Regions from separate parts of the Brucella pituitosa genome, predicted to be linked through region 2. Evidence: riboswitches for the same ligand, from Rfam matches in the RefSeq annotation. Region 2 holds a riboswitch; each other region holds the start of a gene.

Region 1 (8,098 bases), on a different replicon from region 2:
TCTTCTCCGCCATGGCCGTCACTGTCGAAGCGGCTGTAAAGTTCTTCCGCATGTGCTCCCAACGGTGTTGCTGCGCCAGCACTTTTAGCGGCTTCCTGCGAAAGCTTCAGGTCTTTCAACATCAGAGCTGCTGCAAATCCGGGTTTGTAATCACGATTGGCGGGCGAAGTTGGCACTGGGCCCGGTACTGGGCAGTAGGTGGTCAGGGACCAGCATTGGCCGGAGGATGTTGAGGCTACATCGAACAGCGCCTGATGAGAGAGGCCCAGTTTTTCGGCCAGTACAAACGCCTCACTGACGCCAATCATGGAAATGCCCAGAATCATGTTGTTACAGATTTTCGCGGACTGTCCCGCACCATCGCCACCGCAATGGACGATTTTGCCGGCCATAGGCTTGAGAATTGGCTCTGCTTTGCCAAATGCGTCATCGCTGCCGCCCGCCATGAAGGTGAGCGTGCCTGCGGCAGCGCCGCCTGTCCCGCCAGATACAGGCGCGTCGATCGAAAGGTGACCGTATCTGGTCGCGATCTCGTGTGCCTTGCGCGCCGAATCAACATCGATTGTCGAGCAATCGATGAAAACTGAATCTTTTCTGGCTTTAGGCGCGATGTCTTCATAAACCGAAAGAACATGTCTACCTGCGGGCAGCATGGTGATGACTGCATCCGTATCGCTGACAGCGTCCGCAGCACTTGCAGCAATCTGGAGCCCGTTGGCTTTCGCTTCCTCAAGATGAGCAGGCAATAAATCGAAACCTATGACCTTATGCCCGGCTTTTACCAGATTGGCGGCCATTGGGCCGCCCATATTGCCGAGGCCGATAAATGCGATAGTGGCCATGATTTTCTCCCATTCAATATGTGTATCAGCGTCCGATCAGCTGGCGTGCAATGATGACGCGCATAATCTCGTTTGTACCTTCAAGGATCTGGTGAACGCGCAGATCGCGGACAAGCTTTTCGATGCCGTAATCGTGCAGATAGCCGTAGCCGCCAAGAAGTTGTAAAGCGTCGTTGGCGACATCAAAACCTGTGTCTGTCACAAAACGCTTGGCCATAGCAGACCACTTGCCTGCGTCGTGGGTTTTGCGGTCGAGCTTGCTTGTGGCCGTGTAAAGGAGCTGGCGTGCGGCCGAAAGCTCGGTTTCCATGTCGGCGAGGCGGAACTGCAAAGCCTGAAAACGATCAATCGTCTGGCCGAAAGCTTTGCGCTGCCCGCAATACTCCAGCGCTTTGTTAAGTGCTGATTGCGCACCGCCCATTGAACATGCGGCGATGTTCAGCCTTCCGCCATCAAGTCCGGCCATTGCAATCTTGAAGCCGGTACCTTCGTCGCCCAAACGATTGGCAACTGGAACGCGGCAATTGTCGAAAATGACTGTGCGAGTTGGCTGCATATTCCAGCCCATCTTGTGCTCATTGGCTCCAAAAGACAGTCCGGGTGCATCTTTCGGCACAACGAGAGTAGAAATTCCTTTTGGGCCGTCCTCGCCGGTACGCACCATGGTAACGTAAAGATCAGTCGCGCCAGCTCCAGAAATGAATTGCTTGGTTCCGTTGATGACATAGTGTTCGCCATCACGCTCAGCGCGCGTACGAAGGGCTGCCGCGTCGGAACCGGAGCCAGGCTCGGTAAGACAGTAGCTTGCGAGGGTTTCCATAGATGTCAGTTTGGGCAGGAACATCTGGCGTTGGTTTTCATCGCCAAATGTGTCGATCATCCACGCAGCCATATTGTGAATGGAAATAAACGCCGAAAAAGCCGGACAGGCTTCGGCCAGTGCCTCAAAAATAAGGACTGCATCCGAGCGCTTGAGCGCTGAGCCGCCGACATCGTCGCGCACATAAATACCACCCATCCCCAGTGGGCCGGTTTCTTTAATGACATCTATCGGAAAGTGTTTGTCGCGATCCCACTGCAGCGCGTGAGGCGCTACAAAATCGGCAGCAAAACCACGCGCCATCTCTTGAATAGCGAGTTGGTCTTCGTTGAGTTCGAATTGATTCTGGTCCGCCGTATCCATGGTTTCCTCCCTATGAGCACCGCGCCTCCTAGCCCGACTAGATCACAATGGCGCGTTGCTGCCAACGCTCCATTGGAATAATGTTGCTCACTTTTGTAATAATCGGATGCGCATTTTTGCATATAAGCTTGCGGAAAGGTGCAGCGATTGCCAGTCGCAGAAACTTGGGATAGGCACGGGACATGACACGCGCGATCATGTTTCAGGGAACGGGTTCGGATGTCGGCAAAAGCGTGCTTGTTGCGGGTCTTTGCCGGGTTGCCCGCAATCGCGGACTGAAAGTCCGGCCATTTAAACCGCAAAATATGTCCAACAATGCAGCCGTCAGTGACGATGGCGGCGAAATTGGCCGCGCGCAGTGGCTGCAGGCATTGGCTTGCGGTGTGCCATCATCTTTTCATATGAATCCGGTTCTTTTGAAGCCGCAAACCGATATGGGCAGTCAGGTGATTGTTCAGGGGCAAGTGCGGGGAGAGGCCCGCGGGCGCTATTATCAGCAGTTGAAGCCGCAACTTATGGCGGCGGTGATGGAATCTTTTGGCATTGTCAGTGACGGCGCTGATCTTGTACTGATCGAAGGAGCCGGTTCGCCTGCAGAGATCAATCTGCGCGCTGGCGACATTGCCAATATGGGCTTTGCCACCCAGGCCAATGTGCCGGTGGTGCTGGTGGGAGATATTGACCGGGGCGGTGTTATTGCATCGCTGGTCGGTACGCACACAATTTTGTCGGAAGAAGATCGCGCGATGGTGCGTGGTTTTCTTATCAATAAGTTTCGCGGTGATATTTCGCTGTTTGATGATGGCTTGACTGCGATCACAGACTTCACGGGTTGGCGGTCTTTCGGCGTCGTTCCGTGGCTCAAAGCAGTTTCACGTTTGCCTGCAGAAGATTCGGTCGTGCTGGAGCGGGCAACGCGCGGTGATGCCAAAGCTTTAAAAGTGGCAGTACCAATGCTGCCGCGTATAGCAAATTTTGATGATCTCGATCCATTGAAAACAGAGCGCCAAGTCGAGGTCGTCATGGTTCCACCGGGGCAGCCATTGCCACATGATGCGGGCCTTGTCGTTCTGCCGGGAACCAAATCCACGATAGCTGATCTGATTGCCTTCCGTGAAAACGGTTGGGAGCGAGATTTACGGGCCCATGTGCGGCGCGGCGGGCATGTGCTTGGCATTTGTGGTGGGTTTCAGATGCTCGGAAGCCGCATCAGTGATCCTGAAGGCATCGAAGGGCAGGTTCACGAGATTGAAGGACTTGGATTGCTCGACGTTGAGACTGTGATGGAGCCGGAGAAAGTTGTGCGTAACGTCGCGGCCCGCTCGGTGCTCTTTGATACAGCTCTTGAAGGTTATGAAATTCACATCGGTCGCACTGGGGGGGCAGATGTTATTCGCCCGTTTGCCCGCATTGGCGATCATGATGATGGAGCCATGTCAGCGAATGGCCGGATCATAGGGACATATCTGCATGGTGTTTTTGGAGCAGATGATTTTCGGCAGCATTTTCTCGCAGCACTCGGCGTAAGCAGCTCAGGCGGGAATTATCGTGCTGGCATCGAAGCGGCACTTGATGAGTTGGCTGAAGGTTTGGAAAGCTGTCTGCATATCGACGATCTATTTAGTTTGTCCTAATTTTAAATCAGACGTTATGAAACCCCAAAGAATTTATTGCAAAAATCATTCCGTAATAAATTATTTCTAGCAATTTTTGCGACAGAATTTATTGCGATTTATAGTTTAGTATTTATGTCTTAAATATAGAATAATATTTACTTGAATTGATATTTTATTTGTATTGTTTTTAGAGGTAATTGTGAAGTCTGATTCAATTTTATTAGAAAATACTAATAATAATTATACGGATTTGAATAAGAGGTTTTTGTATTTTTCTATTGCCTTCACAGGTGTATTTATAATTTTTCCGCAAATTGATCTTGCTGTATCAAGATATTTTTTTAGTTCAGGTTCTTTCTTTATTTCTGAGAATTTTTTTTGGACTTCTCTAAGAGATATGCATCGGTCAAGTCAGTGGTTTTTTTTGATCGCTGTGTTGGTCTTGCCGGTATTGTATGCGGTGTGGCGATGCCCGCTTCCTTCAATTGCACCGCATAAAATTCTCTATGTCAGTTTGACCTTTATCCTTGGGTCGGGGGCCTTGGTTCAAGGCTTGAAGATACTCATAGGGAGAGCGCGGCCAAGGCATTTGATCGAGTTTGGCGGTTTGTCCGATTTTACGCCTGCATGGCAATTGGCGGGCATATGTCGCAACAACTGCTCATTTCCATCAGGAGAATCGTCTGCAGCAGCAGTGATGTTATCTCTGCTCGTTTTTGTTCCTGCCCGCAGACGTAAGGTTGCCGCGCTTATCCTTGTACCATTGTTGGTGCTCATTTCGTTGAATCGTGTGTTTATGGGTGCGCATTTTCTATCGGATGTGGTTATTGCCTGGACGCTGATCGTTGGTCTTATGCTTTGGCTGCGGCCTAGAGTTTTGCGTAATGCGGATGCAATTGACAACTGGGTAAGGCTTCGAGGGGAGGCTGCCCGCAAGCGTCTATACCCGATAGGCTGATTGACGCCGCATTGGCGAAGGCCTAGTGTCGATTTATGCAACAGGTTTTGCCGGGACGAAGCCCCGGCGATACCAAAAGGGAATGCGACGGACGGACCCAATCCGGGCGTCTTTATCGCAGCCGACCCCGCGACTGTAGAGCGGAGAGGGATGAGGCAAGCCGGTTAACCGGCAGCCACTGGAAACCATCAGCGTTTCTGGGAAGGCAGCTTCAGACCCTGCGACCCGTGAGCCAGGAGACCTGCCTGTTGCGTGAAGGGCATTATGCCCGCACCTGATGGGAGGTTTTCCCTGCTGCCTGCACGGAGGTTGTCATGGCTGCGCATAAAGAAAATTCACTTTCAACTACACTCCCTCTGCCACTTGCTGCCCGTCTTGGTACTGCGGTGGTTTCGCTCATGCTCGGCGCTTTCCTGATCTACGGCGTCGGTCTCGCGCATTCGGATACGCTGCATGATTCGGCGCATGACACGCGTCACTCTTACGGTTTTCCTTGTCACTGAGCAGTTAAAGCGTCTGTTTTAGGATTTGGTGCTTTGCAGCGCCCGATGGTGAATGGCCGTCGGCGCGAGTTTTTTGTTGAGGGACAAGAATGTTGATCCGTTATCTTCTGGCCACGCTTGCTGCTGGCCTTCTGGCAGGGCTTCTCGTGACGCCTGCCATGTATTTGAAAACTGTTCCGCTCATCATTCAGGCGGAAACTTATGAAGACGCTGGCGGCGGTCACAGCCATGGTGAAGCAGAAGCTGCCGCGCCACATGATCATGCCGCTGCTGCAACTGCTGCTAGTGAAGGTGAAGAAGCTGGAGCCGAACTGCCGTTTGGTCGTCTTGGCAATACATTGCTTGCCAATCTCGTGGCCGGTGCAGGTTTTGCGCTTCTGCTCGGCGGTGTAGCGTTGCTGCTCGGTCGTCGCATCACCCCGCAGAACGGTATTCTCTGGGGTATGGCTGGTTTCTTTACGGTCGCTTTCCTGCCAGCTTTAGGGCTTTCGCCGGAATTGCCTGCGATGCCCGCTGCGGATTTGGCTGAACGTCAGCTTTGGTGGCTTTCCACGGTGGTCTTGAGCGGTGTTGGTATTTATCTGCTGGTTCTGCGTGGAGAAGTGGTTTCCAAGATCCTTGGTCTGGTGCTGATCGTTGCACCACATCTTTATGGCGCGCCGCATCCGGAAGATATTTCCTCGCCAATTCCATCGCTGCTGGCCTCGCAATATGCTGTCGCATCTCTGGCAACCAACCTCTTTATGTGGGCTGTGATCGGTCTGGCACTAGGCTGGTTCATTCAGACTTACGCAAAGTCGGAAGTGGAAGGCTGATAGGAATGGCTTCGTCAGGAAAAATTACATTCGTTCTCGGCGGAGCCCGTTCCGGTAAGTCGTCTTATGCAGAGAAACTGGTTGAAGACTCAGGACTTCAGCCAGTCTATCTGGCAACTGGACGCGCATTCGACGAGGAAATGGAAAGCCGCATCTCCATTCATCGCCATCGTCGCGGAAGCGAATGGCAGACGGTGGAGGAACCGCTTGATCTTGTTGGAATGCTCGAAAAACATGCAAGGCATGACCGCTTTGTGCTGGTCGATTGCCTGACACTCTGGATCACCAATCTGATGATGGCAGAGCAGAATATCGCTGCTGAAACTAAGACACTGATAGCGGCGTTGCGCCAGCTTTCAGGTCCGGTTGTATTCGTTTCGAACGAAGTTGGACTTGGCATTGTGCCGGAAAATCGGATGGCGCGGGAGTTTCGCGATCATGCCGGTTTTTTGCATCAGGCCGTGGCATCAGTGGCGGATGAAGTTTATTTCATGGCGGCAGGTCTGTCGCTCAAAATGAAGGGATAATTCGATGCAGGGACAAAAGATTCCAGCGACCGTGATCACCGGCTTTTTAGGTTCGGGCAAGACCACGATGATCCGCAATTTGCTGGAAAACGCCAATGGCAAACGTATTGCGCTCATCATCAATGAGTTCGGCGATCTGGGCGTCGATGGCGGAATTCTGAAAGGTTGTGGTATCGAAAGCTGCCGTGAGGAAGACGTGATTGAACTCAACAATGGTTGCATTTGCTGCACTGTTGCCGATGATTTCATTCCGACCATGACCAAGCTTCTCGACCGTGCGGATCGTCCTGATCATATCGTGATTGAAACGTCGGGTCTGGCGCTGCCACAGCCCCTGGTCGCAGCCTTCAACTGGCCTGAAATCAAGACGCAGGTTACGGTTGACGGCGTGGTGACTGTGATTGATGCAGCCGCCGTTGCTGAAGGTCGTTTTGCCGATGATCACGACAAGGTGGATGCACAGCGCGCAGCGGACGAATCTCTTGATCATGAAAGCCCTTTAGAAGAACTTTTTGAGGATCAGATTCATGCGGCCGACCTTATCGTTCTGAATAAGGCCGATCTCGTTGATCCATCGAAACTCGATATCGTGAAGGCCGATGTGGCTGAACGCTCAACACGCCGCGTCAATATGGTGTCGGCAAGTTTTGGCAAGCTTGGTGCCGATGTACTGCTCGGTCTTGGCGTGGGTACGGAAGACGATATTGCCAACCGCAAGTCGCATCATGAAATCCATCATGCTGATGGCCATGAGCATGATCACGACGAGTTTGAAAGCTTTGTTGTTGAAGCAGGCTCTGTTGCCGATCCGAAGGCATTTACCGAGAAGCTTATGGCCGTGATTGCGGAACATGATGTTCTGCGTCTCAAGGGCTTTGTCGACGTACCGGGTAAGCCGATGCGTCTGGTTGTGCAGGCCGTTGGTCCGCGTATTGAGCATTATTTCGACCGCCCATGGGGCAAAGATGAAGTGCGCAATACGCGCCTTGTCGTCATTGGTCTGCATGAGATCGATGAGCAGGCAATCACCAAAGCCGTGAAAGACGCTGTTTCGTAATGCACTTATTGCTTGCCCAGAAAGGAACGATCAGCGACGGCAACGAGGCCATCGATCTTGGCCAGACGCCGGGCGAAATATTGTTCCTTTCCGCTGCTGACACCGAATTGGCCAGCCTTGCCCAAGCTCATAAGCTTGTGCAGGGCGGGCCAAGTCTGAGGCCAAGTCTAAGGCTCGCCAATTTTCTAAGCCTTACCCATCCGATGTCAGTGGATACCTATGTGGAGCGCACGGCACGTCACGCGAAGCTGATCGTGGTGCGTATCATTGGTGGTGAAACCTACTGGCCTTATGGGCTTGAGGCACTGCATGCTTCTGCGCTTGCGCATGGGGCAAAGATAGCCGTGCTGCCGGGCGACGACAAACCTGATCATGGTCTGGACAGATTTTCCAATGTGCCTGTCAGCGAGCGCGAGGCACTTTGGCATTATCTGATCGAAGGCGGAGCGGCGAATACGAGCGCTTTCCTCAGCTATTGCGCTGCAATGATTTCTGGTTTGGAAAAGCCGGAAGAAGCCACGCCCCTATTGAAGGCTGGTTTGTGGTGGCCGGGTGATGCGGTGTCGTCGCTTGATAGTATTAAAAATCATTGGCCGA
Region 2 (8,098 bases):
GCACCCTGCGCCTTGCCGCGTTCTTCTGGCGTATGGCATTCGGCAACCATAGCGGTCGCACCAATGAAGCCAAAATTCCAGCCGATGCCGAGCAGGATCAGCGAAATCCAAAAATGCGTGAGATCAAGCCCCGATAATGCAACAATTGCCGATAGAGCGATGATCAGCAAGCCAACAGCTGTTACACGTTCCTTGCCAAAGCGGGTAATCAGCAATCCTGTGAAGAAGCTTGGCCCGAACATAGCTAGCACATGCCACTGAATACCCAGCGCTGCGTGATTGACGGAATGACCGTGGCCAACCATGGCAATCGGCGCTGCGGTCATCACGAAGGTCATCAGGCCATAGGAGACGACACCAGAAGCCACCGCCAGCATGTAACGCGGGCTTAGCAAGATCTCCTTGAGCGGGCGTCCGTTGCTTCCGCTATTGGCAGATTTTGCGGCTTTGGGTGAGCGCAAAAGCATCAAGACAGGTATTGCCATCAGCGCGAGAGCGGCCTGACTCAGAAAGCTGCCAGCATAGGGCGTGTTGGGCAGTGCATCCCGCGTCCAGATGACAAGTTGCGGGCCGATGATGGCTGCGATCAGACCGCCGACCATAACCCAGGAAATGGCGCGGGCCCTGAGCGGTCCTGTTGCGGCATCAGTTGCAGCAAAGCGATAGCTCTGCACATAAGCGGCATAAAAGCCCGCGATGAAAGTGCCGAAGCAGAAAATGATAAAGGACGCCGAGAAGATGCCGAAAGCGGCGACCAGACCGGCCGTCATGCCAAAGCCAGCGCCGAGCAGATAGCCATTGCGACGTCCGAAGGATCGCATGATAAACGCCGCGGGCAGAGTTCCCAGCGCCAGACCAAGATTGAACAGGCTGACAGGAAGTGTGACCAGTGCCGGATCAGAAGAAAGCTGCTGCCCGACCAATCCACCCAGCGAAATGATGATCGGTGGGCTTGCTGCACCCAGAGCCTGTGCCGCAGTCAGCACGAGTATATTGCGTCTGGCGATTGTCTGGTCGGTCATGTCTGCACTTCTTCAAAGTTGCCTTGATAATCGTGCCGGGCCTATTCAGCTGGCACCTGGAAATGTGTGCAAATCACCGCCATCACCTGCCGCGCTATATCGCTTTCAACGCGATACCAGATCGTTTGCCCGTCGCGACGCCCGGCAATGATGCCATCACGTCGCAGCAAAGCCAGATGCTGCGAGACCGTGGAGGCACGCAAGCCGATCAGTTCGGCAAGCTGCCCCACTGACTTCTCACCACCATGCAACCGGCAGAGGATCATGAGCCGGTGATTGTTGGCGATTGCCTTGAGGAATTCACTTGCCTCGTCGGCCGCAAGATGGGTTTTTACGCCGGGGTCGATTGGGTTAGGCTTATTCATGTCTTCGTATCTACGAAACTATGAAGATATAGTCAATCTTACTGAAAAGCGGGTATCAGGAAATTTCATTCCGATTTCCGTTTCAAACTGTAAGCGGTGGTGAAAGCGCTTCTGTCTGCAGCAATGATATTGTAGCGTTGACGCCTTGCTGTTTTTGGGTCGCGCTATTTTTTGGGTTGGAGTCGTCGTGCGTATATCGGTCTTGTGGGTTGTGTTTGGAGTTTTATTGTCTGGTCAGGCACATGCGGAAGATGACTGGAAAGCCGTCGAAGTTATAAAACCCTATGCAATTACTGGCCGCACCGGCGCTGAGCTTTATGAATCCATCGGCGAGCGCGGCCCTAAAGCCGGCAAATCCCGCGTGATCGCGCACACGACCTTTGTGTTGACCTGGGACCGCAAGTTCGACAATTCCAACAATGGCTGCACAATTGTTTCGGCCAAGCCCAAGCTGAAAATCACCTATACGCTGCCCAAGCCTTCACAGAAGCTGTCCTCTCCGGTGAGAGAGAACTGGGAACGCTTCTATGATGGCATCTACAAGCACGAGCTTGTTCATGGCGACACCGCCAAGGACATGACGCGTGAAATCGTCCGCACAACGGTTGGGCTTTCGATCCCGAATGATCCAAAGTGCCAGAAAATGCGCCGGGAACTGATCAATCGCATTACTGCGCTGGTCGAGGTTCAGCGCCAGCAAGGCCGTGATTTCGACCGTGTTGAAATGGGGTCCGGCGGCAATGTCGAGCAGCTCATTCTGGCGTTGGTGAATGGAGGCTAGAATTTCCAGCAAAAGTGCGTGAGCCTTTTGCGTCGGATAATGCGTTATGAAAAAGATAGAGCGGTTCCCAATTGGAGCCGCTCTGGCCCGTGCCAGCAATCCGGCATGGGCTTTTGTGTTTAAATGAGTTCGGCGCGTAGCGCTTTCGCTGCCGCCACCATGTTGACGAGGGCAGGGCGCACCTCGTCCCATTTGCGGGTTTTCAAACCGCAATCGGGATTGACCCAGAGCTGTCCATCGGAAAGCTGTTTGCGGGCAAGCGCCAGCAGGTCAGTCATTTCACTGACTTCCGGCACGCGTGGTGAGTGGATGTCATAAACGCCCGGTCCGATATCATTCGGATATTTGAACGACTTGAACGCATCGAGAAGCTCCATGCGTGAGCGTGAGGTTTCAATCGAAATCACGTCGGCATCCATATGAGCAATGGCGTCGATGATGTCATTGAACTCCGAATAGCACATATGGGTGTGGATCTGTGTTTGGTCGGCTACACCGCTTGAACACAGACGGAAGCTTTCGACAGCCCAATCGAGGTAGGTCGACCAGTCAGCGCGACGCAGCGGCAAGCCTTCGCGCAAGGCGGCCTCGTCGATCTGGATCATGATTGCACCGGCACCTTCCAGATCGCTCACTTCGTCACGGATGGCGAGCGCGATCTGTCGGCAGGTTGCGGCGCGCGGAATGTCATCACGAACAAACGACCAGTTGAGGATCGTCACAGGCCCGGTCAACATGCCCTTCATAGGCTTATCCGTCAGTGACTGCGCGTATTTCCACCAGGCAACCGTCATCGGCTCAGGACGGGAAACGTCACCGAAAATGATCGGAGGGCGGACATAGCGCGAGCCATAACTCTGCACCCAGGCGTATTTTGTGAAAGAGAAGCCCGAGAGCTGCTCGCCAAAATACTGAACCATGTCGTTACGCTCGAACTCGCCATGCACCAGTACATCGAGGCCGATTTCTTCCTGCCAGCGAATAGCGGCTTCAGTTTCGCGCTGGATGAAGCTCTCATATTGCGCATCGGTGATCTCACCTTTGTTGACCGCTGCGCGTGCTTTGCGCACTTCAGGGGTCTGCGGAAAAGATCCGATTGTCGTGGTGGGGAAAGCGGGCAAGCCGAGCTTGTCGCTTTGAATTTTGCGTCGCTCGGTGAACACGCTGTTGCGCTTCTTTTGAGCTTCCGTGACAGCGGCAACGCGCTGTTCAACAGCCGGACTGTGGACCTTTGGCGATGTGCGGCGGGCTGCAATGGCCTCACTTGCGGCTTTCAGTTCTGAAAGAACCGTGCTTTTGCCTGACGAAAGCGCACGTCCGAGGATAGCAATCTCATCGATCTTTTGTGCTGCAAAAGCGAGCCAGTTTTTAAGTTCTGCATCGAGCCCGGTTTCCAGTTCAAGATCAATCGGTACATGCAGGAGCGAGCAGGATGGGGCAATTTCGATGCGTTCCAGCCCGCGCTTTTCAACGATGGGCTGAATGCGGTCGATGATGGCATTGAGATCGGCGCGCCAGATATTGCGGCCATCAATTACACCGAGAGAAAGATGCTGATCGGGGCGTGCTTTCGCTACAATGTCGTTAAGCTGATCTGCGCCGCGTACCAGATCGACGTGAAGACCCGCGACCGGCAAAGCCAATGCAGTGTCGAGATTGTGGCCCAGCTCACCGAAATAGGTAGCAAGCAGGATTTTCGCGTCGGAAGCAGTGGCAAGACGCTGGTAAGCAAGTTCAAATGCAGCTTGTTCATTTGGGATGAGATCGAGAGCCAGCGCTGGTTCGTCAATCTGCACCCAGTCGGCACCGGCATTTGCAAGTTCACGCAGCAACTCTTCATAAACAGGCAGCAGCTTTGGCAGCAAGGCTACAGGATTGAAGCCTTCAGCGGTGGATTTAGCCAGCTTCAGGAATGTAACCGGGCCAAGAATAACTGGACGTGTGTGGATACCCAGTGCCTTGGCTTCGAGGAAGTGTTCGACCGGCTTGCGGGACGAAAGCCTGAACTCCTGATCATCGGTGAGTTCTGGCACCATATAGTGATAATTGGTGTCGAACCACTTGGTCATTTCAAGCGCAGTCACACCATGACCATGCCCATGTTCTTGATTGCCACAACCGCAATTGTTGCTTGTTTTGCCTTCGCTGCCACGCGCCATGGCGAAATAAGTCTGGAGCGATACGTCGCCGCTTGACCAGCCGTAACGGGCAGGGATGGCGCCGACCATTACAGCCGTATCAAGCACATGATCGTAAAGAGAGAAGTCGTTTGATGGAATTTTCGTGATGCCGTGATCGCGCTGTTCGGCCCAATTGGCCGCGCGCAAAGCGCTGGCAATAGTGAGCAGTTCTGCTTCAGACGATTTACCTGCCCAGAAAGCTTCGAGTGCAAATTTCAGTTCGCGATGACGGCCGATGCGCGGTACACCAAGGGTGGCGGTAGCGACGGTGGTTTGTGACATGGCTATATATACCCCGATATAGATGGGGGCGCGGGTTCACAGACGTGCGCGAAAAGGCTGCTTCTGGCAACCAGACCTGCAACACTCCGGGACACCCCGCCCGTGGACGTTGTTTTGTCATGGCAGGTCTCCTGGCTCGCGGGTCAGCGCCTCGATCCGCCTTCCCGGAATGTTTCGTTCCAGTGGCATGATGGATCAAGGCTCGCCGCTTACAGTTGCGGGGGCAGCACCGGTTTTGTCTTCAACGCACCGGTTTCCCTCTTAGCTTTCATCTGAAGTCTGACGAAAGAACCATAACGCCGCTCAGTCTGCCGGAAGCTTCACTGCTTGTCAATATTATATAAAGAAATGTTTATGTGTTTATGTCTAGAAAATGCCCGCACTTATTGCTTAGCCGAAAGTACTAAGTGCTCAGAACGAAGATCGGATGGCTTGTGTGAGAGAAATTGAATAAAAACAGATAATTAAGGGATCAGCGCGTAATCTTCGTGAGCGTGGGAAATATCAATTGATATGGCCCTGCGCGGGGACTCGTGCTAACGGTGCCACTATTGGGCTGGTTATATGGTCGGATATCTGAGCTAGATATCTGATTTCACTGATTAAAAAAGAGTTGGGTTTAGCCGAATCCTCAACGGCGATTATTCGCATTTTCGCCTTGAGGGGGCAGGATATGTTCGTATGAGTTTCAGATATCCCTGGCAGAGGCTGGCTTTGTTACCGCGTATTGGTAAGCAGATCATACTGCTGCTGAGCGACTGCCTGTTGTTGCTGCTCAGCGCCTATCTCGCCTTTGTCATGCGGCTTGGCTTTGTTTTTGTCCCGACGCAGACGCAGATTTTCCTGATCGCCATCGCTCCGGCTCTCGCAATCCCCGTCTTTATTCGTTTTGGTCTTTATCGGGCAATTATTCGCTATCTGGCCGAGCGAGCCATCTGGCCAATCTTTCAGGCGACCGCTATTGCAGCCCTATTCTGGGTGGCGCTGGTCTTTCTTATGGAATCATACGGCGGTGCTGGTTTGCCGCGTTCGGTTCCTCTTCTCTACTGGCTTTTGAGTACGGTGCTTATCTCTGCCAGCCGCTTTGGTGCGAAATGGCTGCTGCGCAGTGCTGAATCCAATAAGACCTATTCGAGCACAGCCCTCATCATTGGTGTTGGTGAGCCAGGACGTCAGCTGGCAACCGCACTTCGCAGCCACAGTGATACACATGTGGTCGGTTTCGTTGATCCAACTGGCCAGCTTGGCGGCATGGATATCATTGGTCTCCGGGTCTATGACATTGCAGCGATCCCGCGTTTGATCGAGAATTTTGGCGTTCGTCAGGTTGTCATATCCGAACCGGAAATCGATCAGAAGCAGCGGCAGGAACTTGCACGTCTGCTCGGGCGTCTGCCGGTTAGCACCCGCATTCTGCCGCCTATTGCTGATCTGACGGCTGGCAAATATCTTGTCAGTGCTCTGCGCAATGTCGAGATTGACGATTTGCTTGGGCGTTCGCCTGTGCCGCCAGATGTCGATTTGCTCCGCGAAGTTGTTGAAGGGCGACGCATTATGGTTACGGGCGCTGGCGGGTCGATTGGCAGCCAGCTCTGCCGCACGATTGCGCAGTGGAACCCAAGCTGCATCGTGCTTTTTGAATCGAGCGAATTCGCGCTTTATCAGATCGAGCGACAGTTACGGCAGATTGCGCAATGCGATGTCATTCCGGTGCTTGGCACGGTGGCTCATCGGCAATGTGTTGAAAAAGCTATCCGCGCCCACACCGTTGACACGGTTTATCATTGCGCAGCTTATAAGCATGTGCCGCTTGTCGAAAAGAACCCGCTTGTCGGTATCTATAACAACGTGTTCGGCACGCTGAACGTGGCTGCCGCAGCTTTTGCGACCGATGTCGAACGGATGGTGCTGATTTCATCCGACAAGGCCGTGAGGCCAACAAATGTTATGGGCGCAACAAAGCGTTGGGCCGAACTTGTCGTTTATTACTACGGGACACTCGCCGAAAAGGCGGGTCATCATAAATCGTTCTATTCCGTCCGCTTCGGCAATGTTCTGGGCTCTAACGGTTCAGTGGTTCCGCTTTTCCGCGAACAGATCGCCAATGGTGGACCCGTCACGCTCACGCACGAAGACATGACGCGTTATTTCATGTCGATCAAGGAAGCGGCCGAGCTCATCGTGCAGTCCGGCGCGATTGCCAAATCCGGTGATACCGTGCTTCTTGAGATGGGCGATCCAGTCAAAGTTCGAGATTTGGCCGAGAACATGATCCTGCTTGCTGGATTGACTGTACGCAACGCAGAGAATCCTGATGGAGACATTGCCATTGAGGTGACGGGTATTCGCGAAGGCGAGAAGATGTATGAAGAGCTTTTCTACGATCCTTCTCAAGCTCAGACGACGCGCCACCCCAAAATTATGCGTGCACCAAAGGGTCAGAAGGTTGCTGTGGACGTCCCTAAAAGCCTTGATACTCTTCGGGCTGCGATGGAGACAGAAGATGCCAACGCTGCCCGCAAGGTTCTGTTTGACGTCATAACTTCCTGAAGCGTCCGCGAAAATCGAGCAGCAGCAAAAGCACTGCGACCGCGGCGGTGAGCACGAATATAATCTGCGAAAGCATATGGTCGAAAACCATAATTGCAGCCGCACATGTTATCAGAATGATATTGAGCAGTGCGACGTGGCTCACCACCTTCGACACGCTCCACCCGGCCCGTTTGGCGACCTGATAGGCATGTTTTGAATGTGCTTTCAGAATGTTCTCGCCTGCCAGACCGCGTAAGATGATCGTCGTGCCAGCATCAAGCACGTAATAGAGCGGCAGAATAAGCGCGACCGCTATATGCGTTTCCCGTGCCAGAAGCAGAAGCGCGGTTCCGGCAAGCAGCCCCAGCGGAAAGCTGCCGGAATCGCCCAAAAAAACGATTGCGGGTGGACGGTTGTAAAAAGCAAACCCGAGAAGGCCGCCTGCTATGATCGCGGCAATTGTGCCGCTTTCAACGCCTGCGAGCTGAAACGCTGCCAGCAGCGCAATTCCAGCCATGGGTACGCCGATGCCTGCGACAGTCATGCAATCCAGGCCATCCATAAAGTTTGTGACATTGATTGCAGCGACAAGCGTGATGACGATCAGCGTGATCTCAGCCCAATGAGGCAAAAGCTCTGGCAATAGTCGGAAATCGGGGCCGAGCCCATAAACCACCAGGCATGCGGCTACAAACTGCGAGCCAAAGCGTGTTGTGACGGAAAGCTCAAAACGATCATCCAGTCCACCGATAACCCAAAGCAATAAACAGGCACCGCTGAGACTGAGAACCAGATCAATAGTCAGCCCAAGATCTGTGCCGAACATTAAAAGCGAGACAATAATCGCCGGTATGAGCGCAAGGCCGCCGATTTGCCGGGCAGCTACGCTATGGTTGGAGCGCGCGTTGAATTTTGCCGCAAGAAAGCTTGCTGGCA
Region 3 (8,098 bases), 250 kb from region 2:
GTGCTTTGCGACCTGATCCACATGCTGCTTGAGATCGATAGGTGTCACGAGCAACATGTCCGCTAGTGCCTGTTTGATCGTCCCAATCGGCATCGGAATGATGGCGATACAGACGAGGGCCAGCACAGCAGGGTCGATATACGGCGTTATCCAATGGAACTGAGTTCCCTGAATGGCGTAGCCTATCAGGAAGGCGATGAGCAGTGCTGCGGTAATACCACCTGACATGATCCAGGCTTTGGCATCCAGCGCAATGAAGTCGGATTTGAGCTTGCGGTTGGCACGGGTTTCAAGCCATACCATGCCGAGGCAGGCAACAAGAGCAACGACGGCATAGAAGATCGCGTAACCAAATTCGAGATCACGACCGCCATGCATCAGACTGCCGATGGCATTGATAAGCGCATATATTGCAACGCCGGTCAGCATGATACCGTTGAGGCCCAGAACCATAGGTTCAAGATGCCAGAAACCCATGGTGAAGCGATCACGCAATTTTCCGCTTGGAGGCTCTGGTAGTGCAGACAGTGCAATTAACCGGGCAACAACAAGTGCAAGCCCGCTCATGGCAGCATCTGCAAACATGTAAACACCGTCAAAGACAATAGAAAATGAACCAGACAAAAGGCCAAAGACGACGCCAAAGCCTGCAACAAAAATAGTAACTGCTATGGATATTTGAAGAATAGATTGTTCACTACGCAATTTTTACTCCGAATTGACACGCAGCACGCGGCAATAGATATTGGGAGGAGAAATGCGATTGCCGGACTGCGGCTGAAATCTATAGGAATCTTCTTGAAGAGGCAAATCGGCCTCGGGGTAACTTATTCAGAATGAGAGCCCCCCAGTGGTTTTCCGGGGGACTCTTTGGTGAAATTACTGCCACTGCTGATCCTTGACGAAGGTGTGATCGGTCTCACCCCTAAAGAAGTCACGCCCATAAATGAGCAGGCAGAGAACAACTCCTGTGGCAAAGGCCCAACCTGCACCACGCGTTGCAAGAACTGCACCTGTAACGCCAGCAATGCCGAGATCGCGCTGCGAACGGGCTTCCATCACGCCGATACGTACCGAAACATAACCTTGAATGAGCAATGTCAGGGTGAGTGCCACACCGAGGATCGGCTGCACGAGCGTCACGATTGGCATCAGGAACAGGCCCGTATTGGTGCCCCAGCGGAAAGATCCAGCGCCACCGAAGATCGAGTGCATCGACTTTTTGCCCTTGGAGAAGCGTTCGCAGATGACAACCTGCATCGCAGCCCATACGGGTCCGCACATGGTAACATCGGGGCCAAGTACCGACATGCCGGTGTTACGCATACCGAAAACAAGGTGAGCGCGATTGGCATTATAATCGATCTTTTCATCTGGACGATGAAGCTGTGCTTCTCCGAGGATCGACTTGGTTTTCAGTACGTCGCCAAAGAGAACGATATAGGTTGCGAGAACCGTTGGCAGAGCCGTCAGGAACATTGACAATGGCGGCAGGCCAAGACCAAAGACCGTGTATTCGCGCCAGAGTGTTGCGAAATCCGGCGACGAAATCGTCCACTGGAATTCAGGCCATTTGGCTTCGCCAAACAGTGGAGCGATGACAACGGCGAGCAGGATGCACGGCAGAATGCCGAGTTTTCCAACCAGGCCGAAAATGCCACCCTTGCGCGACAGGCGGGCGAATTGCGGTGAGAACATCAGATAGAAGCAAAGGCCGATAGAGATCGCGATGGTGAACGGGAAAATATCGAAGTTGCCGCCGATCTTGAAGACGGAAATAACTGCTGCAAAGCCCGCGCCGATAATAATGCCGGATTTAATCGCTTGTGGAATGGCGGCAATAACGCGATTGGCGATGCCTGTGGCACCGATCAATATTGATAATAGTCCCAGGGTCATCTGGAAGGAAACAAGCGCGTGGACGCGTTCCGGACCTTCGGGGAAGGTAGCGCAATAGGCCATGATGAGCGGGACGGCGGGTGTAATCCAGCCCGGAACGACAGGGTCACCAAGCAGATGATGGGTGAGGTAGAACAGGCCGTTGAGAACAACAACGGCTAGGGCCACTTCAAAGGGCATGCCCAGCAATTCAGCCATCAGCGGAATAGCGGCCAGATCGACCGCGCACATCAGAAGGCCCTGACAATAATCAGGCCACTCGAATTTATAATGAACGAAAGGCAGACGGATTTTGAACGGTCCGGCAGGCCAATATGGCTGCTCCTGACCGTCGATGCGTTCAGTGCTCAAGATTTTACTCCGAATAGACGAAACAGGGCTCCGGAAGAGCGGCTAATCAAGCCCACTCGTCCGGGATGCTGTTTTAAAAGAGGGTGTGTGCTCAGAATGCTTCGCGATAAAGCGCCAGCGCGTCAGCTTCGGTCACATCGACAGGGTTGTTACCCAGAAGACGTGTCTGAAGCATTGCATATCGTGCCAATATTTCGAGGCTTTCTTCGGTGACATCAACGTCGCGCAGACGGCGCGGTGCGCCAGAGCGGTTCATCAGGTCTTCCATATAATCAACGAAAGCAGCCGAACGTTCCTCTGTCGTGCCGTCCGATTTGCCAAGAAGCAGGTCGGCAAGTTCTGCGTAAAGCTCAGCAGCACCCGCCATGTTGAAGCGTAGGACCGGTCCGAGCATCAATGCGTTGGAAAGGCCATGCGGCACATGATAATGGCCGCCAAGCGGATAGGCCAGGGCATGAACCGCGCCAACCGGCGAGTTCGAGAAGGCCTGACCGGCATAGTTTGCGCCAAGCAGCATGGCTTCTCGGGCGTGACGGTCTTTGCCGTTTTCGCAAGCTGCAACCAGATTGGCCGACAAGAGCTTCAGTGCTTCGCGCGCAAAAGCGTCGGAAAGCGGGTTCTTCTTGATACGGCTGGTATAGGCTTCAATCGCGTGAACCATGGCGTCAATGCCGGTGGCAGCCGTGTGAAGCGCTGGCAGGCCGCAGGTCAGTTCTGCATCCAGAATGACGAAATCTGCATAAAGCTGGCGGGAGACGACACCCATTTTGGTGGTTTCGCCGGTGGTCAGGATCGTGATGTTGGTCACTTCTGATCCGGTGCCAGCAGTGGTCGGGATCTGGATCAACGGCAGGCGCGTGCCCTGCACTTTGCCAATACCATAAAGCTCAGACAGTTCCTGCTCGGAGACGATAAGCACCGCAGCAAGCTTTGCAATATCCATTGAAGAGCCGCCGCCAAGGCCCAGCACGATATCGCTGCCAGCGGCCTTGGCCTGATCGACACATTCGAACAGAACTGATTCCGGCGGATCAGCAACAACTGCATCGAAAATGCTGATGCTGAAGCCTGCTTTTTCCAGCGAAGCGAGCGCTTCTTTGAGAACGCCAGCCTTGTGCAGGCCCTTGTCGGTTACGATGAGGATTTTGCGTTCTGAGAAACGTTCGCCCAGAACTTCGCCGAGACGCTTTGCAGCCCCCCACTCGACAAGCATTGAGCCGACCGTGTCGAACGAAAATGGCTTGATACCTATAGTCATTGTTTCCACCCTTATTCAAATTTCCCCAGAGCCGAGGTCTCTCATTCCTCGCCGGCACAGAGGCGCTGGGTTTCAAGCGGTCCGGCTTTCGCGTAGAGGAAAGCCGGACCGACAGTTTTCCGATGCAGCCGGTGCATCGGTCGTCTGAAGAGATGCTTGGGAGGATCTCTTCTTAATTGTTCAATATATTGAACAATGTTCAGGATTTAATAAAGCGATACAGGAAATGAAGCGCGGCTGTCAATTTATCCCTTCGACGAACACCAGGGATTTTAATCAATTCAATTGATATCCGGGAGATGTCGTTCAGTAGGGCATTGATTTCGTTAAGCTCTTTGTCTGTCATCTCACACGGCTTTGTGAAGGCCTGGTATGCCCACGAGCAAATTCTCGGTACTGGACGGCTTGACGAAGTGAATTGTAAGCTCGGAAACATGACCATTCATGCGAGCAAGGGAGGGCTTCATGGAAGTTACGATCATCACAGGCGCATCCGATGGCATAGGTGCCGAAACCGCGCGCCAGATAAGCATGTGTGACGGGAACAAGGCAGCGCTGGTTCTGGCGGCGCGTAACGTCGAAAAGTTGCAAGCGCTTGCTGCAGAAATAGAGCAGTCAGGCAGTAAAGTTCTGGTTGTTCCGACCGATGTTACGGATCGCAATGCCTGTATTGGCCTCATTGAAAAAACGGCTTCTTCTTTTGGTCGGATTGATACGCTGATCGTTAATGCGGGCATGTCGGCCCATGCCAATTTTTCCGAGATCAAACCGGAAGACTTGAAATGGATGCATGATCTGATGGAGCTCAACTATTGGGGCAGCGTCTGGCCGATCCATGCAGCACTCCCGCATCTGGCCAAAACCAAAGGCCGCATCGTGGCAGTTTCATCTGTTGCCGGACTGATTGGCGTGCCGGGACGTACAGCCTATAGCGGCACCAAATTTGCGCTTTCAGGGTTTTGTGAGGCGCTGCGTTCCGAGCTTGATCCAAGCGGTATTTCGGTGACGATTGTTTATCCGGGCGTCGTCAAAACCGACATTCGCAAGGTTGGCTATGGAGCCAGTGGGGGCGCTCTCGGGGTGAGTGGCGTTCGCGAAGACGATATGATGTCTGTTCAGCGGGCCGTCGAGCTGATGCTGGATGGAATCACCAACCGCAAACGCGAAGTGTTGATGACGCGTCAGATGCGTTTGGGGCGCTGGTTGAAACTATTGGCACCACATCTGGTGGATCGCATGGCATTGAAGGCCGTAAAGCCCGACTTTCGACCCAGGCCTATCACGCCTGTGGAATAGTCGGCTACATATCCCTGCTATTCACAGGCTGCCCGGGGTAAAAGCCAGATTAAATTTTTTTGAACCGTCTATCCATTGACGACTTTTTAACTTCAGATACTATATCTTGTGTTCAAGGTTCTTACGATTCGTGAGGATCAAAAGCGAAGATGGGAATACGGTGCGTGGTATCCATGATGGATGCTGTTAAGCCGTAGCTGCCCCCGCAACTGTAAGCGGCGAGCTTTATGTCCATATGCCACTGGCTAAAACCGGGAAGGCGGGCAAAAAGCATTAAACCGTGAGCCAGGAGACCTGCCTTGAACGAGAACGTCCACGGGCGGGGTGTCCGGTTGGCGCGCGATAAGTTGTGGCATTGTTCTGCCATGTCTTTTGGTGCCCCGTATATCCCTCTCATAAGCTTCGGGGTGACAAGCATGTCGAGTAATTCAAGACCAAACAGTTCCGGTCCGCCCGGTACGGGCTAGTTTGAAGGCTTCGCGCTCTTAAAGCTCGTTGTGCCTCTCAGTTTTCGTTGCTTTTCACGCGCATTTCGTCATGCGCGAACGCTTTTTTGCGCCTTCTTTCGTGTGAGGCGCAGTGGATCAAAACGTCTGTCTATATGCATTCTCCAACGCCAAATGCTTCTGCGACGGTGCTGGAAATGCTCCATCCCCAGTGAGGAAAAAATGAACGTTACCGTCTATAGCAAGCCCGCCTGCGTCCAGTGCACCGCAACCACCCGCGCGCTCGACCGTCAGGGCATTGAATATGATGTCATCGACATTTCCGCCAATGCCGATGCATATGATCTCGTTCAGGGCCTCGGATACCGTCAGGTGCCGGTTGTTGTTGCCGGTGAATCCCATTGGGCCGGTTTCCGTCCGGATATGATCAGCTCGCTGGCGTAACGCCGGTCTGCTGCCGGGGTTTGTTATGGGCCAGATCGTTTATTTTTCCAGCCGTTCGGAAAACACGCATCGCTTTGTGATGCGTCTTGGCATGCGTTCAAAGCGCATTCCGCTGGAAAGCTATGAAGATAATACTGGCCTGTTACGGGTCAACGAGCCTTTTGTGCTCGTAACGCCAACCTACGGCGGCGGGGGTGCGAAAGGCGCTGTTCCCAAGCCGGTCATCCGCTTTCTCAATGATGCGGATAACCGATCCCTCATTCGCGGTGTTATCGCCGCCGGGAACAGCAATTTCGGCGAAGGCTTTGGCCTTGCAGGCAAAATAATTTCGGAAAAATGTCAGGTTCCCTACCTCTATCGTTTTGAGCTTCTGGGAACGGATGAAGACATTGTCAATGTTAAAGACGGGATGGAACGATTTTGGACACGGCAGACACAACCCTGACCCGTGAGCGCGAGACGGTCGCCGCTTCGGAAAAGCACGAGTCATCGCCAGCATCGGGCAGCAAGCCGCAGAAGCTGACGGAAACGTCGCTGGATTATCACGCGCTCAATGCGATGCTGAACCTCTATGATGACGAGGGGAAGATTCAGCTGCATCGCGATCGCCAGGCGGCGCAGCAATATTTCCTGCAGCACGTCAACCAGAACACGGTGTTCTTCCACAATCTGCGTGAGAAGCTCGATTATCTGGTCGATGAAGGCTATTACGAACAGGAAGTGCTGGATCAGTATTCCTTCAATTTCGTGCGCGATCTTTTCGATCATGCCTATGACAAGAAATTTCGCTTCCCGACCTTCCTCGGTGCGTTCAAATATTACACCAGCTATACGCTGAAAACCTTCGACGGTAAGCGCTATCTTGAGCGCTATGAAGATCGCGTCTGCATGGTGGCGTTGGCGCTTGCGCGTGGCAACGAGCAGCACGCACGCGAAATGGTCGATGAGATCATTTCAGGTCGTTATCAGCCGGCAACGCCGACCTTCCTCAATGCAGGAAAAAAGCAGCGTGGCGAACTGGTCTCGTGCTTCCTGTTGCGTGTTGAAGACAACATGGAATCGATTGGTCGCTCGATTAATTCGGCACTCCAGCTTTCAAAGCGCGGCGGCGGTGTGGCGCTCAGCCTGACCAATATTCGTGAATCCGGTGCGCCGATCAAGCAGATCCAGAACCAGTCTTCCGGCATCATTCCGGTGATGAAGCTTCTGGAAGATTCATTCTCCTACGCTAACCAGCTTGGTGCGCGTCAGGGCGCGGGCGCGGTTTATTTGCACGCCCATCACCCCGACATCATGCGATTCCTCGATACAAAGCGCGAAAATGCAGACGAAAAAATCCGCATCAAGACGCTGTCGCTTGGCGTTGTGATCCCGGACATCACGTTTGAACTCGCCAAAAACGACGAGGACATGTACCTCTTCTCGCCTTATGACGTCGAGCGCGTCTATGGCGTGCCGATGACCGAGATTTCGATCACTGAAAAATATCGCGAAATGGTGGATGACGGTCGTATCCGCAAGAAGAAGATCAATGCGCGTGACTTCTTCCAGGTGCTGGCAGAAATCCAGTTTGAGTCCGGCTATCCTTACATCATGTTTGAAGACACGGTGAACCGTGCCAATCCGATTGATGGCCGCATCACCATGAGCAATCTCTGCTCGGAAATTCTTCAGGTGAGCGAAGCCAGCATCTTCAATGATGATCTGTCTTATGAGCATCTCGGCAAGGATATTTCCTGCAATCTCGGGTCGCTCAATATAGCGGCAGCCATGGATAGCCCGGATTTCGGCAAGACGATTGAGACCTCAATCCGTGCGCTGACGGCTGTTGCCGATATGAGCCATATCGGCTCGGTGCCTTCGATTGCCCGTGGCAATGACGAAAGCCATGCCATCGGCCTCGGCCAGATGAACCTGCACGGCTATCTCGCTCGCGAACGTATCTTCTATGGTTCGGAAGAGGGCGTCGATTTCACTAATGTCTACTTCTACACCGTTGCCTATCACGCGGTGCGCGCCTCCAATCGTATTGCGGTCGAACAGGGCAGCTCGTTCAAGGGCTTTGAGAAATCGAAATATGCGACAGGTGAATATTTCGACAAATATACCGATCAGGTCTGGGAGCCTGCGACTGAGAAGGTTCGCGAGATTTTCGAGAATGCCGGTATTGCAATCCCGACGCAGGAAGACTGGCAGGAACTGAAAAAGTCCGTCATGGAAGGCGGACTTTATAATCAGAACCTGCAGGCTGTGCCGCCAACAGGCTCGATCTCCTACATCAACCATTCGACCTCTTCGATCCATCCGATTGTTTCCAAGATCGAAATCCGTAAAGAGGGCAAGATTGGCCGCGTTTATTACCCGGCTGCTTTCATGACGAATGATAATCTCGAATATTATCAGG

The links. Region 2 has a riboswitch for cobalamin ahead of metE (5-methyltetrahydropteroyltriglutamate--homocysteine S-methyltransferase). Riboswitches for the same ligand answer to the same signal wherever they lie in the genome.
Positions count from the first base shown of each region.
Region 1: it holds a riboswitch for cobalamin, as region 2 does, so the genes downstream of both, ACSME1_RS02355 (CbtB domain-containing protein) here and metE (5-methyltetrahydropteroyltriglutamate--homocysteine S-methyltransferase) in region 2, are expected to answer to the same signal.
Region 3: it holds a riboswitch for cobalamin, as region 2 does, so the genes downstream of both, nrdH (glutaredoxin-like protein NrdH) here and metE (5-methyltetrahydropteroyltriglutamate--homocysteine S-methyltransferase) in region 2, are expected to answer to the same signal.

Region 1 covers NZ_OZ264092.1:475,516-483,613, reverse strand. Annotated here, with positions in the region: gene mmsB (3-hydroxyisobutyrate dehydrogenase) at 1-842, opposite strand, end outside; gene ACSME1_RS02370 (isobutyryl-CoA dehydrogenase) at 868-2,025, opposite strand; gene ACSME1_RS02365 (cobyric acid synthase) at 2,208-3,659, shown strand; gene ACSME1_RS02360 (phosphatase PAP2 family protein) at 3,841-4,599, shown strand; cobalamin riboswitch at 4,625-4,862, shown strand; gene ACSME1_RS02355 (CbtB domain-containing protein) at 4,914-5,102, shown strand; gene ACSME1_RS02350 (CbtA family protein) at 5,192-5,917, shown strand; gene cobU (bifunctional adenosylcobinamide kinase/adenosylcobinamide-phosphate guanylyltransferase) at 5,923-6,444, shown strand; gene cobW (cobalamin biosynthesis protein CobW) at 6,449-7,501, shown strand; gene cobN (cobaltochelatase subunit CobN) at 7,501-8,098, shown strand, end outside.
Region 2 covers NZ_OZ264093.1:391,251-399,348, reverse strand. Annotated here, with positions in the region: gene ACSME1_RS13120 (MFS transporter) at 1-1,022, opposite strand, end outside; gene ACSME1_RS13115 (ArsR/SmtB family transcription factor) at 1,064-1,387, opposite strand; gene ACSME1_RS13110 (DUF922 domain-containing Zn-dependent protease) at 1,581-2,168, shown strand; gene metE (5-methyltetrahydropteroyltriglutamate--homocysteine S-methyltransferase) at 2,288-4,630, opposite strand; cobalamin riboswitch at 4,735-4,941, opposite strand; gene ACSME1_RS13100 (polysaccharide biosynthesis protein) at 5,312-7,180, shown strand; gene ACSME1_RS13095 (glycoside hydrolase) at 7,167-8,098, opposite strand, start outside.
Region 3 covers NZ_OZ264093.1:639,518-647,615, forward strand. Annotated here, with positions in the region: gene ACSME1_RS14195 (cation diffusion facilitator family transporter) at 1-705, opposite strand, end outside; gene ACSME1_RS14200 (hypothetical protein) at 880-2,250, opposite strand; gene ACSME1_RS14205 (iron-containing alcohol dehydrogenase) at 2,342-3,508, opposite strand; gene ACSME1_RS14210 (SDR family oxidoreductase) at 3,974-4,804, shown strand; cobalamin riboswitch at 4,903-5,120, shown strand; gene nrdH (glutaredoxin-like protein NrdH) at 5,473-5,694, shown strand; gene nrdI (class Ib ribonucleoside-diphosphate reductase assembly flavoprotein NrdI) at 5,720-6,139, shown strand; gene nrdE (class 1b ribonucleoside-diphosphate reductase subunit alpha) at 6,214-8,098, shown strand, end outside.